3 regions of the Massilia sp. METH4 genome follow, and region 3 is predicted to be linked to each of the others. Evidence: predicted binding sites of a transcription regulator. Region 3 holds the regulator's gene; each other region holds the start of a gene.
The links. Region 3 encodes HrcA, which represses chaperone genes, less so after heat shock. Its sites were predicted from a motif close to TTAGCACTCNNNNNNNNNGAGTGCTAA; they were not measured.
Positions count from the first base shown of each region.

Region 1: a site for HrcA is predicted at 2,527-2,553, ahead of groES (co-chaperone GroES). Genes of this name have one in related genera too.
Region 2: a site for HrcA is predicted at 986-1,012, ahead of rpoH (RNA polymerase sigma factor RpoH). Genes of this name have one in related genera too.

Region 1 covers NZ_CP146614.1:547,653-552,658, reverse strand. Annotated here, with positions in the region: gene V6Z91_RS02560 (hypothetical protein) at 1-170, shown strand, start outside; gene groL (chaperonin GroEL) at 509-2,155, opposite strand; gene groES (co-chaperone GroES) at 2,198-2,488, opposite strand; gene V6Z91_RS02545 (hypothetical protein) at 2,744-2,953, shown strand; gene V6Z91_RS02540 (hypothetical protein) at 3,109-3,345, shown strand; gene V6Z91_RS02535 (cell division protein ZapA) at 3,342-3,653, shown strand; RNA gene ssrS (6S RNA) at 3,700-3,880, shown strand; gene V6Z91_RS02525 (EVE domain-containing protein) at 3,990-4,454, shown strand; gene V6Z91_RS02520 (TfoX/Sxy family protein) at 4,424-4,726, shown strand; gene lgt (prolipoprotein diacylglyceryl transferase) at 4,734-5,006, opposite strand, start outside.
Region 2 covers NZ_CP146614.1:2,874,958-2,879,963, reverse strand. Annotated here, with positions in the region: gene ftsX (permease-like cell division protein FtsX) at 1-698, shown strand, start outside; gene rpoH (RNA polymerase sigma factor RpoH) at 1,170-2,069, shown strand; gene V6Z91_RS12790 (ATP-binding protein) at 2,544-4,913, shown strand.
Region 3 covers NZ_CP146614.1:1,272,279-1,277,284, forward strand. Annotated here, with positions in the region: gene dapB (4-hydroxy-tetrahydrodipicolinate reductase) at 1-555, opposite strand, end outside; gene V6Z91_RS05665 (outer membrane protein assembly factor BamE) at 585-1,199, opposite strand; gene fur (ferric iron uptake transcriptional regulator) at 1,320-1,748, shown strand; gene hrcA (heat-inducible transcriptional repressor HrcA) at 1,854-2,873, opposite strand; gene V6Z91_RS05680 (HAD family hydrolase) at 2,929-3,639, opposite strand; gene V6Z91_RS05685 (metallophosphoesterase) at 3,767-5,006, shown strand, end outside.

The DNA of each region.
Region 1 (5,006 bases), 720 kb from region 3:
ATATGGAACCGGACGACCGCACCGGGCGCTATGTTGGCTTCGGTATCAGCCTGGGTGCAGCGATCGGCTGCGCGATCGGTGTTGCAATGGGTAACTTCGCGATGGGCATTGGCCTCGGTGTCGGCGTCGGCAGCGCCGTCGGCGCGGGCCTGGCGCGACGTCGGCCCTGAGCATCACCACCTGCGATGTGCTTGGACGGCTGCTGCGGCAGCCGTTGTTGTTTGTGCCGGTCCCGACCAGCGAGTCAGGCGGGCATGAGTCCCCCGAAGCAGGAAAATGAGCAGGAAAATGGGGACGAGGAAAATGGGGACGCGAGGAAAATGGGGACGTACCCCATTTTCCAGGAAATATTGCTCAGAAAATGGGGGTGGAGCAGGGGTTTCGCGGAGCATGCTCCGCGCCCGCGGAACGGTAAGAGCCTGCGGGCTCCTACTCTCCGGACCATTCACCATAAAAAAGGCCGCTTCCGGGGAAGCAGCCTTTTCAGATGTATCGGCTAAGCCGGCAATTACATCATGCCGTCCATGCCACCCATGCCACCCATACCGCCCATGCCACCCATGCCGGCGGCAGGCTTGTCTTCCACCACTTCGGCGACCATGCAGTCGGTCGTCAGCATCAGGCCGGCGATCGATGCGGCGTTTTGCAGTGCCGAGCGGGTGACCTTGGCCGGATCCAGCACGCCCATTTCGACCATGTCGCCGTAGGTGCCGTTGGCGGCGTTGTAGCCGTAGTTGCCGGTGCCGGACAGCACGGCGTTCACGACCACGGACGACTCTTCACCGGCGTTCTGCACGATCATGCGCAGCGGCTCTTCCATCGCGCGCAGCACGATCTTGATGCCGGCTTCCTGGTCGGGGTTGTCGCCCTTGATGTTCAGGGAAGCGCGAGCGCGCAGCAGGGCAACACCACCGCCCGGCACGATGCCTTCTTCCACGGCAGCGCGGGTAGCGTGCAGTGCATCTTCCACGCGGGCCTTCTTCTCTTTCATCTCGACTTCGGTCGCGGCACCCACCTTGATCACGGCAACACCGCCGGCCAGCTTGGCCACGCGCTCTTGCAGCTTTTCACGGTCGTAGTCGGAGGTCGCTTCTTCGATCTGCACGCGGATCTGCTTGACCCGGCCTTCGATGCCAGCGGCTTCGCCGGCGCCGTCGATGACGATCGTGTTTTCCTTGCCCACTTCGATGCGCTTGGCCTGGCCCAGTTCGGCCAGCGTGACTTTTTCCAGCGTCAGGCCGACTTCCTCAGCCACCACCTGGCCGCCGGTCAGCACGGCGATGTCTTCCAGCATGGCCTTGCGACGGTCGCCGAAGCCAGGAGCCTTCACGGCGCAGGTCTTCAGGATGCCACGGATGTTGTTGACCACCAGGGTCGCCAGCGCTTCGCCTTCGATGTCTTCGGCGATGATCAGCAGCGGACGGCCAGCCTTGGCAACTTGCTCCAGCACCGGCAGCAGGTCGCGGATGTTCGAGATCTTCTTGTCGAACAGCAGCACGAACGGGTTTTCCAGGACGGCGACTTGCTTTTCCTGGTTGTTGATGAAGTACGGCGACAGGTAGCCGCGGTCGAACTGCATGCCTTCCACGATGTCCAGCTCGTCGTTCAGCGACTTGCCGTCTTCCACGGTGATCACGCCTTCCTTGCCCACTTTTTCCATTGCTTCAGCGATGCGCTCGCCGATCGAAGCATCGGAGTTCGCCGAGATCGCGCCAACCTGGGCGATTTCCTTCGAGGTGGTGCACGGCTTGGCGATGTTCTTCAGTTCCTCGACGGTGGCGGCCACGGCCTTGTCGATGCCGCGCTTCAGGTCCATCGGGTTCATGCCGGCGGCCACGAACTTCATGCCTTCGCGCACGATCGCTTGTGCCAGCACGGTCGCGGTGGTGGTGCCGTCACCGGCGTTGTCGGAGGTCTTCGATGCGACTTCCTTCACCATCTGCGCGCCCATGTTCATGAGCTTGTCTTTCAGTTCGATTTCCTTGGCGACCGAGACACCGTCCTTGGTCACGGTCGGGGCGCCGAACGAGCGCTCCAGCACCACGTTGCGGCCTTTCGGGCCCAGCGTTACCTTGACCGCGTTGGCCAGAATGTTCACGCCTTCAACCATCTTGGCGCGCGCTGCGTCGCCGAAAATCACTTCTTTAGCTGCCATGTAAAATTCTCCTGAATCTGTTCAAAAGGGGACGGCGTCGTATTACTTGTTGACGACGGCCAGGATGTCTTCTTCGCGCATCACCAGCAGTTCTTCGCCGTCAACCTTGACAGCCTGGCCGGAGTACTTGCCGAACAGAACTCGGTCGCCGACTTTCACTTCCAGTGCACGCACGGTGCCGTTGTCGGCAACCTTGCCGTTGCCCACTGCCAGCACTTCACCCTGGTCCGGCTTCTCGGCGGCGGCATCAGGGATGATCAGGCCCGACGCGGTCTTGGTTTCCTGGTCCAGGCGTTTGACGATGACGCGATCGTGCAAGGGGCGAAGGTTCATACAAAAACTCCTTATGTACAGTGAGGTTGTGATCTTTGTTAGCACTCTCGGCTAACGAGTGCCAACAATTATAGGGATGGTGATATTTGATTTCAAGAGAATTCATATTGGAAAAACGTCTAAGCGGCCGGCTTCGCGCAACAGGCGGTCGATCGGCCTCTTTGTGTTTTGACAAAGCCGCGCCGCAGGCGCAAACTGTCCGTTCGCATTCGTCGGCATTCGACACCCCAGCGGTCGGTTCGAACGCATGGCTCGATGTCGTTGGCGATGTCGGTTGCGATGTCGATTGCGATGTATTTCCGTGGTTACTCCAACCTTAGCGAGGCTGCGATGTTCCAGACGAAATTACCGAGAGACTTCCACGCGCCGGAGTGGGTGCGCGTGGCCATCAACGTGGCGGCCGGCGCGGCGCTCGGCGTGCTGTTCGGCGGCGCAATGTTGCTGGTCATCGGCGCGATCACCTAAGAGCGCTAACGTACATGCCGCCGCCCCCAAGCGGCCATCCCGGCTGTCGCCGCCATCGACCCGTGCGGCGACTTTGCCGGCCATTAAGATGTAATTAAGTGTAGAAGGTTGCCGATTCGGTTGACCCCGTTATCGCGCAGCCCTATAGTGGCGGGATGATTGCAGATTTCCAAGAACTTTCCGACAAGATCGAGCAGTTGGCCGAGCTGACGCAGTCATTGCGTCGCGAGAATGCGCAGCTGCGCCAAGCCAATGCGGCGCTTGTCGCTGAAAATCTCGGCCACCAGAAGCGGCTGGCCGAAGCGCATGCACGCGTGTCGGCGTTGCTGGAACATATCCCCCCGCTGGAGTCGGCGGACGCCAACCCCGAGAAAGAGGACCTCCAATCATGAGCAACGTGGACGTCAACATCCTGGGCTCGTCGTACCGCCTCGTCTGCAAGGACGGTGAAGAACGCGCGCTGCGCGAGGCCGCCGCGCTGCTGGACAAGAAAATGACCACCATTCGCGACACCGGCAAGGTGAAGGGCAACGACCGCATCGCCGTGATGGCCGCGCTGTCGATGGCGGCCGAGTTCCTGACGGCGAAGGCGCCGGCCGGGCCGCTGTCCGAAATCTCCCTGCTGGAGGTGCAGCACAAGATCGCCGCGATGCACCGCATCCTCGACAGTGCGCTGACCCCGCAGGAAAATCTCTTCTGACGCACGATAGGACTTTCCCTCGATCGGTTTGAGGAGTAAACTACGCGTCACCCTGCGGTGTTCGAGAAGTGCCATATATTCCTTGAACCATTTACACGCATAGGTTGCGGAAAATTGTTTGGCGGGAGTGAGCGTCGCTAGTCCGATGAACCCGAAGTTGAACTGACTGTGACCGCCTTGAACCGTAAGGTTCAGGATGCCGGCATGACGGCACAGGCGGGGCCTTATTCAATAGAGAAGCGGTTGCATGCATCGCAAGGTGCGCAACCGTTTTTTTTACGTCCGCACTTTACGTCCGCTTTTACGTCTGTCCATATCGAACGCGGGAGACAATCCATGCCGAAGCAATACTGGTTGATGAAGTCCGAACCCGATGACGTCAGTTTCGACGACGTGCTGGCGGCGCGGGACCAGACCACGTCGTGGTACGGCGTGCGCAACTACCAGGCCAGGAACTTCATTCGCGACGGCATGCAGGTCGGCGACGGCGTGCTGTTCTACCACTCCAGCTGCGCGGTGCCCGGCATCGCCGGTATCGCGGAAATCGCCAGCACGCCCTATCCCGATGCCACCCAGTTCGATCCGAAGAACCCGTACTACGATCCCAAGGCCACGCCGGAACACCCCCGCTGGATCGGCATCGACGTCAAGGCCGTGAAGAAGGGCCGCTACGTGGACCTGAAGCAATTGCGCAGCCACCCGGAATTGGAGAACATGCGCCTGCTGGCCAAGGGCAGCAGGCTTTCCGTGATGCCGGTGGAGCCGGCGGAATGGCGCTTCATCCTGAAGCTGATCGGGTGATGGACGAGGCGCCCGTCAGCAGCCTGCGCGGCCTGGGCCCGAAGTCCGGTGCGGTGCTGGCCCGCGTGGGCATCCACGGCGCGCGGCAGTTGCGCGAGCACGACCCGTTCGAAGTCTATCGACGCTTGAAGGAAGCGGTGCCGGGAACGTCGCTGAACATGCTGTATGCGCTCCTCGGGGCGATCGAGGGCCGGCACTGGCAGGACATCCAGCGCGAGCGCAGGACCGAGATCCTGCTGCGCCTGGAGCAAATGGGGCTGGCGCCCCGCTGATGCGGCCCTACGCCGCCGCCGGGGCCGTGCCCCGGACATTGCGGCGGTACGACCACACCAGCATGGCGATGGCCGCCACGATCATCGGCAGCGACAGCACCTGGCCGGAGGTGATGGGCAGGCCCAGCACGGTGGTTTCCCAGTCCGGCGTGCGGAAATACTCGGTGAAGAAGCGTGCGCACCCGTACAGCAGCGTGTACATGGCACCCACCGCCAGGCGCGGGCGGGCATGGCGCGCGAACAGCCACAGGATGATGAACACGAGGATGCCGTCCACCAG
Region 2 (5,006 bases), 1.6 Mb from region 3:
GCGAACACACGCAAGGCATGGCCGGCTCGCTGCGCGCCGTGGCGAAGGACGCGAAAATCGTGTTCGTGCCGCGCGAAACGGCGCTCGAGGACTTGCAGGAAAAGAATGGCGTGGCAGGCGTGATCGACACGCTGGGCGAGAACCCGCTGCCGGACAGCTATATCGTGCGGCTGAACGCCTTCCAGAGCGCGGCCGAAAGCGCCCACGTGGACGAGATCGCCGAGCGCCTCCGCGCGATTCCCGGCGTGGAATCCGTGCAGGTCGACTCGGAATGGGTGAAGCGGCTGGGTGCGCTGCTCGGCGTGCTGCGCGTGGGCCTACTGCTGCTGGCGGCCACGCTGGGCACCGTCGTGGTGGCGGTCGTGTTCAATACGATCCGCTTGCAGGTGCTCACGCAGCGCGAGGAAATCCTCGTCTCGCGGCTGATCGGCGCCACCGATACGTACATCCAGCGGCCGTTCTACTACACGGGAGCCCTGCTGGGGCTGTGCGCCGGCGCCGTCGCACTGGGCGCCGTGGCCCTGTCGCTGCGGCCGCTGAACGAAGCGATCGCCGAGTTCGCGCGGCTGTATGCCTCGGAGTTCCAACTGGCCCCGCTCGCCCCGACGGCGATGGCGCTGTTGCTGGCGCTGTCCGCCGGGCTCGGCCTGATGGGTGCCGCGCTGTCGGTACGCCGGCAGCTCAAGCGCCTGAACTGAGCTTTTTCCGAGCGGCGCGCCCTTGCAATCCGGCGCGCCGCCCTTATCTGTTTGTTCACACCCTCCTGCCGGCGTACAAAATCGTTGGCTGCACTCCTACATGCCTGCCCGAACGATCGTGCGTTCACGCACAGAGCGCCGCATGCCCCACCGATAATCTTGTTCTAAATCCTTTGATCCAGCTCAAATTCTGGCCAGTAACAACTGGCGGGCGAGCCGTGTCCCAGGGCTAACGGTTAGTATCGAGCCATAGTAATTAGGCTATCGGAGCCATAGAATTGGGGTGATTGGCACTCGCCGATGGAGAGTGCTAATATATGTTCAAACGCAACGTTGAACTGTAAAAATCTTGACACAGAACACTTGTCAGTGGTTAAGACCGGATTAAGTTCGACACTGCATGCTGTAAGCAAACGTCGTGCCGCAATCCCGCGGCGTGACCATGCAATACCCTTCAAGCGAGGAATGAAAATGAATATGATGTCCGCACCTTCCGCCCTGGTTCCGACCGGCAGCAGTGCACTGGGACTCGGGTTCAGCGGCAACCTGGGTAACCTGGACGCCTACATTTCCGCTGTGAACCGCCTGCCGATGCTGACGCACGAGGAAGAGGTATCGCTGGGCCGCCGCCTGAAGGAAAAGAATGACCTGAAAGCGGCGGAAAAGCTGGTGCTGTCCCACCTGCGCCTGGTGGTGTCGATCGCCCGAGGCTACCTGGGCTATGGCTTGCCGCACGCCGACCTGATCCAGGAAGGCAATATCGGCCTGATGAAGGCCGTGAAGCGCTTCGACCCTGACCAGAACGTGCGTCTCGTGTCGTACGCGATGCACTGGATCAAGGCCGAGATGCACGAGTACATCCTGAAGAACTGGCGCCTGGTGAAAGTGGCGACGACGAAGGCACAGCGCAAGCTGTTCTTCAACCTGCGCAGCCACAAGCAAGGCCTGGATGCGATGACGCCCGACCAGATCGACCAGCTGGCCAAGACGCTGGACGTGAAGCGCGAGGAAGTGATCGAGATGGAAACCCGCCTGTCCGGCCGCGACATCGCGCTCGAAGCGCCGACCGACGACGAAGACGACAAGTTCTCGCCGATCGCCTACCTGTCTTCCGACCTGTCGGAACCGACCAAGGTGCTCGAAGCGGAACAGGTGACGCGCCTGCAATCGGAAGGCCTGGAAACGGCCCTGGGCAAGCTGGACCCGCGCTCGCGCCGCATCGTCGAAGCGCGCTGGCTCGCCAACGACGACGGCTCCGGTGCCACGCTGCACACGCTCGCCGACGAGTTCGGCGTCTCCGCCGAGCGCATCCGCCAGATCGAAGCCGCCGCGCTGAAGAAAATGAAAGGCGCCCTGGCCGCGTACGTGTAACGCCGTCCACCGCTCCAATAAGAACCCGGCCCCGCGCCGGGTTTTTTGTTTCCTGAAACCACACCGGTGACAGGCACCGCGTTTTTTGGGACATTTCCTTAAAAGCACACCGGCACCGGCTTTCTGCAACATTTCCCAGGCATCGGTGCCTGTCACCGAGTTTTCGGTATTGTGGACGAGCAATAGCGTATGAAGGAGAATGCCGTCGACAGCAACGAACAAGGAAGCATCATCATCTCCGCCTCCCACACGATCGCAGGACCACGACCGCCGGCGCCGCCCGGGTCTTTCCGTCGCCAAAGCCACGGGTCTCGCCTGCCATGCGGCTCCTGAAGGGATTGGTGGTGACTGGCACGTTCGTGCTTCGCCTGTGCCTTTCGCTCTGCCTGCTGGCGACAGGCGCGACCGGCGCGCTCGCCGTGGCCGCCGCGACGCTCGCGCCGGGCCGGCTCCGGTGCGTACTCGTTTACCAGGGTGCTCGACCAGCCGGACGTCGACGGCGGCGAACTGTGGCCGGATGGCCGGGTGCTGATCAACAGCGCGGCACATGGCCTGCAGCTGTTCGACGCGGCCAGCGGCACCATGGCCGAATTCGAACTGGACATCGGCGGCTTGCCGATGAATACCTACACGGTCGATCATCGCGGCCGCCTGTGGATCAACACCGGGGATGCGCTGCAGTTGCTCGACGACGCGCGCAAGCCCCTGCAACAGTTCATGCCGGCCAACGGTTTTTCCGGCAAGTACATGACCACTTCCCTCACCGACCGTGAGGGCAATCTCTGGTTCTCTACCGAAAACGGCGTCAACCGCGTGCGCGAACCGCGGCTGGCGACGATCGCCCTGCCCCCGGGCCTTACCGGTCCGCCAGGCGTCGTCGCCGGCGACGATGGCGCGGTGTGGGTCATCAATTTCCATCATGCGAATGCCTACAAGGTGCCGACCTTCATCGCCGACCGCCACGGCAGGCGCCACGACACCGACATCCACCGGGTCAGCGCCAGCCACCGCCAGCCAGACGGCACCGTCTGGTTCGCCGGCGATGGCGGCTTGCGGCGCGTGCACGAGGGCAAGACGACGCGATTCGCGCTACCGTCCGGGCTGGCCGACCGCACCGTGCAGGCAATGACCATCGGCCCGGACGGCGTGCTCTGGATCTCGGTATTGGGCAAGGGCATCCATGCGTTGAAGGATGGCGTCTGGAGCGCCGGCGGCGGCTACCCGGAACTGGCCATGCCGACCGCCATTTCCCTGTCAACGGACCGCGCGGGGCGGACCTGGTTCGGTTATCCGGACAACCGTATCGCCATGCTGGAAAAAGGCGTCATCCGCGAGTTCGGCGAGAAGGACGGCCTGGGTGTCGGCAATACGCTGGCGATCGTGGAGGGACGCGACCGCATGTGGATCGGCGGCGACCGCGGTCTGGCCTGGTTCGATGGCAAGCGTTTCCTCCCGCTCGGCGAACGCGGGCGCGGAGCTTTCTACGGCGTCTCGGGCATCGTCGAGCGGCAGGATGGCGAACTCTGGCTGCACGATACCAGCGGGCTGGCGCGAATGGAGGCCGCGGCAATCGCCACCGCGGCGGGCGCCCGCCTGCCCGACGTCGTCGCCGAGCGGTTCGACCACCTCGATGGCCACCAGGGGATGCCTGCCCAGATCAGGCCGCTGCCGTCCCTGATCCAGGCCACGGATGGGCGCCTGTGGTACGCGACCTCGAACAGCGTGGGGCATATCGACCCGGCCGCGATCCGCCGCAACCCGCGCCCACCGACAGTATTGATCGGCGCCATCCGCACGGACGAACGCGTTTATCCCGCCCAGCCCGGCCTGGTACTGCCGGCGCGCACATCGAGGCTGGAGATCGAATTCACCGCCACGGCGCTGTCGATGCCCGAGCGGGTGCGATTCCGCTATCGCCTCGCCGGCCAGGACAGCGGCTGGCGCGATTCCGGTGGCGCGCGCCAGGCGGTCTATACGAATCTCGGGCCGGGAGCCTACATCTTCGAGGTCAGTGCCGCCGACGAGGACGGCGTATGGAGCCCGCGGCCCGCGCGGCTGGCCCTGTCCATCCAGGCCGCCTTTACCCAGACATGGTGGTTCAAGCTGGCGTGCGCCGTCGTCGCCCTAGCAGCCGCCTGGCTGCTGCACCGCTGGCGGCTGGCCCTCGTGGCGGCGGGGCTGCACAAGGACCTCAGGGTACGCCTGCTCGAACGGGAACGCATCGCCCGCACGCTGCACGACACCTTCCTGCAGAGCGTGCAGGCGCTGATCATGCGCATGCACGTCATGATGCACAAGCTGCCGGGCGATAGCGGCATGCGCGCGGAAATCGAAGGTGTGCTGGCGCGCGCCGAGAGTGTGATGGACGAAGGCCGCGACCGGGTGCGGCAGTTGCGGGAACCGGCGATGCCCGAGGGAAGGCTGGCCCAGGCATTGGCGGAAGCCGGCCGCGAGCTGGCGCTGTCCTCCAACGTCGATTTCGCCGTGCACGACAATGGGATACCGCCGGAGCTGCCGCCCGATGTCGAGGACGAGCTGTTCACCATCGGCCGCGAGGCGCTTTCCAACGCCTTCCGCCACGCCGGTGCCACCGAGGTCGCGCTGCGGCTCGACTACCGTGCCGGCGTGCTTCGCCTGGCCGTGGCCGACAACGGCCGCGGCATCCCGCGCGAGATCCTCGCGCGCGGCGCTCGCGCGGGGCACTGGGGCTTGCCCGGCATGCGCGAGCGTGCCCAGCTCGCCGGTGGCAGCCTCGACATCGACAGCACGCCCGACGGCACCACCGTCCATGTTACCGTGCCGATCACAGCCATTGCCAACGCACGCGCAGCCGATCGCGCCTGACGGAGGCAATGTCAGTACCACAGCGCCTTCTCGCCGGCAACGTTTCGCCAAAAGAAAAATGGGGACGTACCCCATATTCCAGGAAAGATTGCC
Region 3 (5,006 bases):
TTCCTTCAGGTCGCGGCCCAGCGCGTCGGCGATCACTTCGCCCATCTTCAACGCCGTGCCCGAGGGCGCGTCGACCTTGTGGCGGTGGTGCGCCTCGATGATTTCGATGTCGTAGCCGGTGGACAGGCTTTTCGCGGCCAGCTCCAGCAGCTTGAGCGTGACGTTCACGCCCACGCTCATGTTCGGCGCGAACACGATCGCCGTCTTTTCGGCGGCCGCCTTCAGCGCGGCCTTGCCCGCGTCGTCGAAACCGGTAGTGCCGATCACCATCCTGATGCCGTGCGCCGCGCAGTACTCGGCATGCTTCAGCGTGCCTTCCGGGCGGGTGAAGTCGATCAGCACGTCCGCCCCCTTCAAGCCTTCGGCCAGGTCGGCGGTGACGATCGCGCCGGATGCCTTGCCCAGGAAGGCCGCGGCATCCTGGCCCAGGCCGTCGCTGCCGGCGATGCCCAGCGCGCCGGACAGGCGCAGGTCGCCCGCGTCCAGCACGGCTTCCACCAGCATGCGGCCCATGCGGCCGCCGGCGCCGGCGATGGCGATGTTCAATGTACTCATGTGTTATTCCCTGTTTTGTCCTTGTCGGCTCAGCGGTTGGTCGGCGAGGTCGTCACTTCGACCGGGTTGCGGTCGCCGGAGTCCTGGCCGCTCGGCAGCGGCGCGCGCGTGGCGGCCGGCTGGTTTTCGCTGTTGCGCTTTTCATCCTTCCGGAATTGCTTGATCGGACCGGCGATACGGGCGATGTATTCGCGCTCGGTCGGCAGTTCGCCGCCTTCGAAGCGCTCGACCTTGCCTTCCTTGTCGAAGTACACCACGACGCTGCTCGTGGTCAGCTCGCCGTTGCCGCGCGCAAAGCGGAACGGGTAATCCCAGCGGTCCGCATGGAACACGTCGTTCAGGAGCGGCGAGCCCATCACGAAGCGCACCTGGTCGCGCGTCATGCCGACCTTCAGTTGCGCAAACATTTCCTTCGAGACGAAGTTGCCTTGCTGGATATCCGGGCGGTAAGGCGAGAAGAACCACATGAAACGCTGGATCTGCGATGCCTGGCGCGTGACGGCGCCCTGCGACGGCTCGACGACCGGGTTGGACTGCTGGGCCGCCTGCGCGCCTTCCTTGGGTCCGAGCACCGTCTTGCCCGCGCAGCCGCCGAGCGCGATCGCCACGCAGGCCGCCACGGCCAGTGGCTTACCCTGTTTCATTAAGTGCAAGAACGACGACGGTGAAGCTTGGGTGACGCGCATATGTGACCTCAAATCGATTGAGCGGAAGTGCCGAAACGCTATATCATAAAGCACTCCAGCGTAAACCGACTACCGAACATGAGTAACAGCCCCACCGACCTGAAGGCCAGCGGCCTGAAGGCCACCCTGCCGCGCCTGAAGATTCTCGACATCTTCCAGAACAGTTCCGTGCGTCACCTGACGGCCGAAGATGTCTACAAGATCCTTCTGGCCGACAATATGGACGTCGGTCTCGCCACCGTGTACCGCGTGCTCACGCAGTTCGAACAGGCCGGCCTGTTGAACCGCAATCACTTCGAAAGCGGCAAGGCGATCTTCGAACTGAACCAGGGTTCCCACCACGACCACCTCGTGTGCCTCGACTGCGGCCGCGTCGAGGAATTCGTCGACGAGGAAATCGAAGCGCGCCAGCACCGCATCGCCGACGAACGCGGCTTCAAGATCGCCGAGCATGCGCTGGCGATCTACGGCAACTGTATCAAGACCAATTGCCCGCACCGGCATTGAAACCAAAACGGCCCTGACGGGCCGTTTTTCTTGGAGTGCCTGGTGTCGTACACCTTTCCGCCCCCCCGGCCGGAAAGGTGTACGACACCGGTTTTCCTTGGCAACTTACGCGTTCTGGCTCAACGCATTCGACAACAACCGCGACGTGATATCCACGATCGGAATCACCCGCTCATACGCCATCCTGGTCGGCCCGATCACGCCGAGCGTGCCGACGATGCGCCCGTTGGCCTCGTACGGCGCGGTGACGACGCTCATGTCGTCCAGCGGCACCAGGTTCGATTCCCCGCCGATGTAGATCTGCACGCCCGAAGCCTTCGATGACACGTCCAGCAACTGCATCAGCCCCGTCTTCTGCTCGAACATGTCGAACATCTGGCGCAGCGACGACATGTTCGACGACAGGTCGCTTACCGACAGCAGGTTGCGTTCGCCGGCGATCACCATGTCTTCCGAACCCTCGGCCATGGCTTCGCTGCCCGCCTCCACGGCCGCCTGCATCAGGCGGCCCATGTCGTCTTGCAGCTGGCGCAGCTCGCCCTGCATCCGCGAGCGCACCTCGTCGAACGCGAGGCCGCGATAGTGCTGGTTGATGAAGTTCGCCGATTGCTGCAGCTCGGCCGGCGTATAGTCCACGTCCGTCAGCAGCAGGCGGTTCTGCACGTCGCCGCCCGGGGCCACGATCACGAGCAGGATGCGCTTTTCGCCCAGGCGCAGGAATTCGATCTGCTGGAACGCGGATTCGCGGCGCGGCGTCAATACCACGCCGGCGAACTGCGACAGCGACGACAGCATCTGCGCCGCGTTCGCGATCAGCTTTTGCGGCGGTTGAGCCTGCGGGCGCAGGCGGGCTTCGACGGCGCTCTCGTCGATCGGCTGCACGGTCAGCAGCGTGTCGACGAAGATGCGGTAACCGCGCGGCGTGGGCACGCGGCCGGCGGAAGTATGGGGGCTGGCGACATAACCGAGCTCTTCCAGGTCGGCCATGATGTTGCGAATCGTGGCCGGCGACAGGTCAAGGCCGGAAATCTTCGACAGCGCGCGCGAACCGACGGGCTGGCCGTCGGCGATGTAGCGCTCTACGAGGGCTTTGAGCAGGGTTTGGGCACGAGTATCGAGTTGCATGATCAGTTTTCAAGCTAGGCACTCATTATGCACCGCCGGACCACGCGCCGGGAGTTCAATCGGCTAACTGTTGTTCCAGCCACGCAATCAACTCCGTCAGGTCGGTGCAGATCGCGTCGGGCACGATGCCCGCCTCCACGTGCGCCGTGCTGCCGGCGCGGTTCATCCACACCGCGCGGAGCCCCGCCTTCTGGGCTCCTTCGACATCGAGCCGCAGGTCGTCGCCCACGTAAACCGTTTCATGCGGGGCCACGCCAAGCGCTTCGCACGCCGCCAGGAAGATGCTGGGGTCCGGTTTCGCCTTGCCGAACCGGCTGGCCGCCAGCGATACCTTGAAATGGTGGGCGAGACCGATGACTTCAAGATCGGCATTGCCATTGGAGATCGTGCCGAGCGTGACCTTTTCCGCCAGGCGGTGCAGGCCGGGCAGCACGTCATGGTAGAGCTTGACGGTATTGCGGGCGGCCGAGAATTGCGCGATCGCCCCGTCCAGGCGGGCCAGGTCCTCGCCCACGTGCGCAAAGGCCGCTTCCAGGCCGGCGCGGCGCAACTTGATCAAGTCCAGGTGGTGCTCCGGCTTTTCGGCCAGCAGCGCCATGCGGCGCTCGCGCAACTCCTCGATCGTGAACGCCTGCGCCACCTTCGGCGCATGTTCGGACAGCCACGCGTGCATGGCGAGTTCCGCCTCCTCGATCACGGGGCCGATCGGCCACAGCGTATCGTCCAGGTCGAACAGGATGGCTTTGGGTCGTGGAATATCGTTCATGCAGCCATTGTCGCATGGCCCGCGCCCGAAGGCAGGCACGCTGTCGTTCCGATAGCCGGTACCGCCGGCACCCGCCGGTGCTGAATTCGGTGCTAAATTAACGGACTGTCAATTGGTCGAGGTCATCATGCGCTCATTGTCCACCTCATCATGCACCTTGTTGCCCGCCTTGCTTGCAGGCGCCATCCTGGCCGGCTGCGCCACCACCGCCCCGCTGCCGCCGGACGTGCTCTCGGCCTACGTGGTGCTCGGCGAGGAAGGCGCGGCGACGGCGCGCGTGATCACGGCGGCCGCCTCCTGCCCCACGCTCGACGTCGACGGCAGGCCCGTGCCGATGGCGGTGCGGGCGGCGCCGGCCACGCTCGCGCAGCGCCCCACCGCGTCCAGCCCCGAGGATTCGAAGCCTTCCGCCTTTCCCGTGCTCGCCTGCGAAGCGCCGCTGCCGGCGCAGTCGCGGAAGGCAGCGCTGGCCGGCACCGCCCTGCCGGTACCGCGGTTCGAGGTGCGGCGCATCGTCGTCATCGGCGATACCGGCTGCCGGCTGAAGAAGGCCGATCATGCCTGGCAAGCCTGCAACGATCCCGAGCAATTCCCGTTCGCCGACGTGAGCGCGGCGGCCGCGCGCTGGCAGCCCGACCTGGTGGTCCACGTGGGCGACTATCACTACCGTGAAAATCCCTGCCCGGAAGGCAACGCCGGCTGCGCCGGCAGCCCGTGGGGCTATGGCTGGGATACCTGGCGCGAGGATTTCTTCCGCCCCGCCGAACCGCTGCTGCGGGCAGCGCCCTGGGTGGTCGTGCGCGGCAACCATGAAAGCTGCGCCCGGGCCGGCCAGGGTTGGTGGCGCTTCCTCGACCCGCGCCCATTGCAGGCTGGCCGCGACTGCAATGCGGCGGCGGACGATGCCACGGGCGACTACAGCGATCCCTATGCGGTGCCGCTGGGCGGCGATGCACAACTGCTGGTGGTGGATACGGCCGCCACGTCCTGGCGCGGCTTGAAGCCGGGCGATACCGGCTACGCCCGCTACCGCGACGTGTATGCCGGAACCGAGGCGCTGTCGCAACGCGCCACCTGGAACCTGCTGGCGAACCACCACCCCGTGCTGGGCTTCGGAGCGGGCCTGGACAAGGCGAGCCGGGTACGCCTGGAACTGGGCGACGCCGGCTTGCAGCAGAGCTTTGGTTCCGTCAATCCGATGCTGTTGCCGCCGCGTGTGCAGGCCCTGCTGTCCGGCCATGTGCATCTGTGGCAACAAATCGGGTTCAAGACCGACCACCCCAGCCAGTTCGTGGCCGGCTTTTCCGGCACGCTGGAGGATGTGGTGCCGCTGCCGGACGACGTATCCACGATCGAACCGGCGCCCG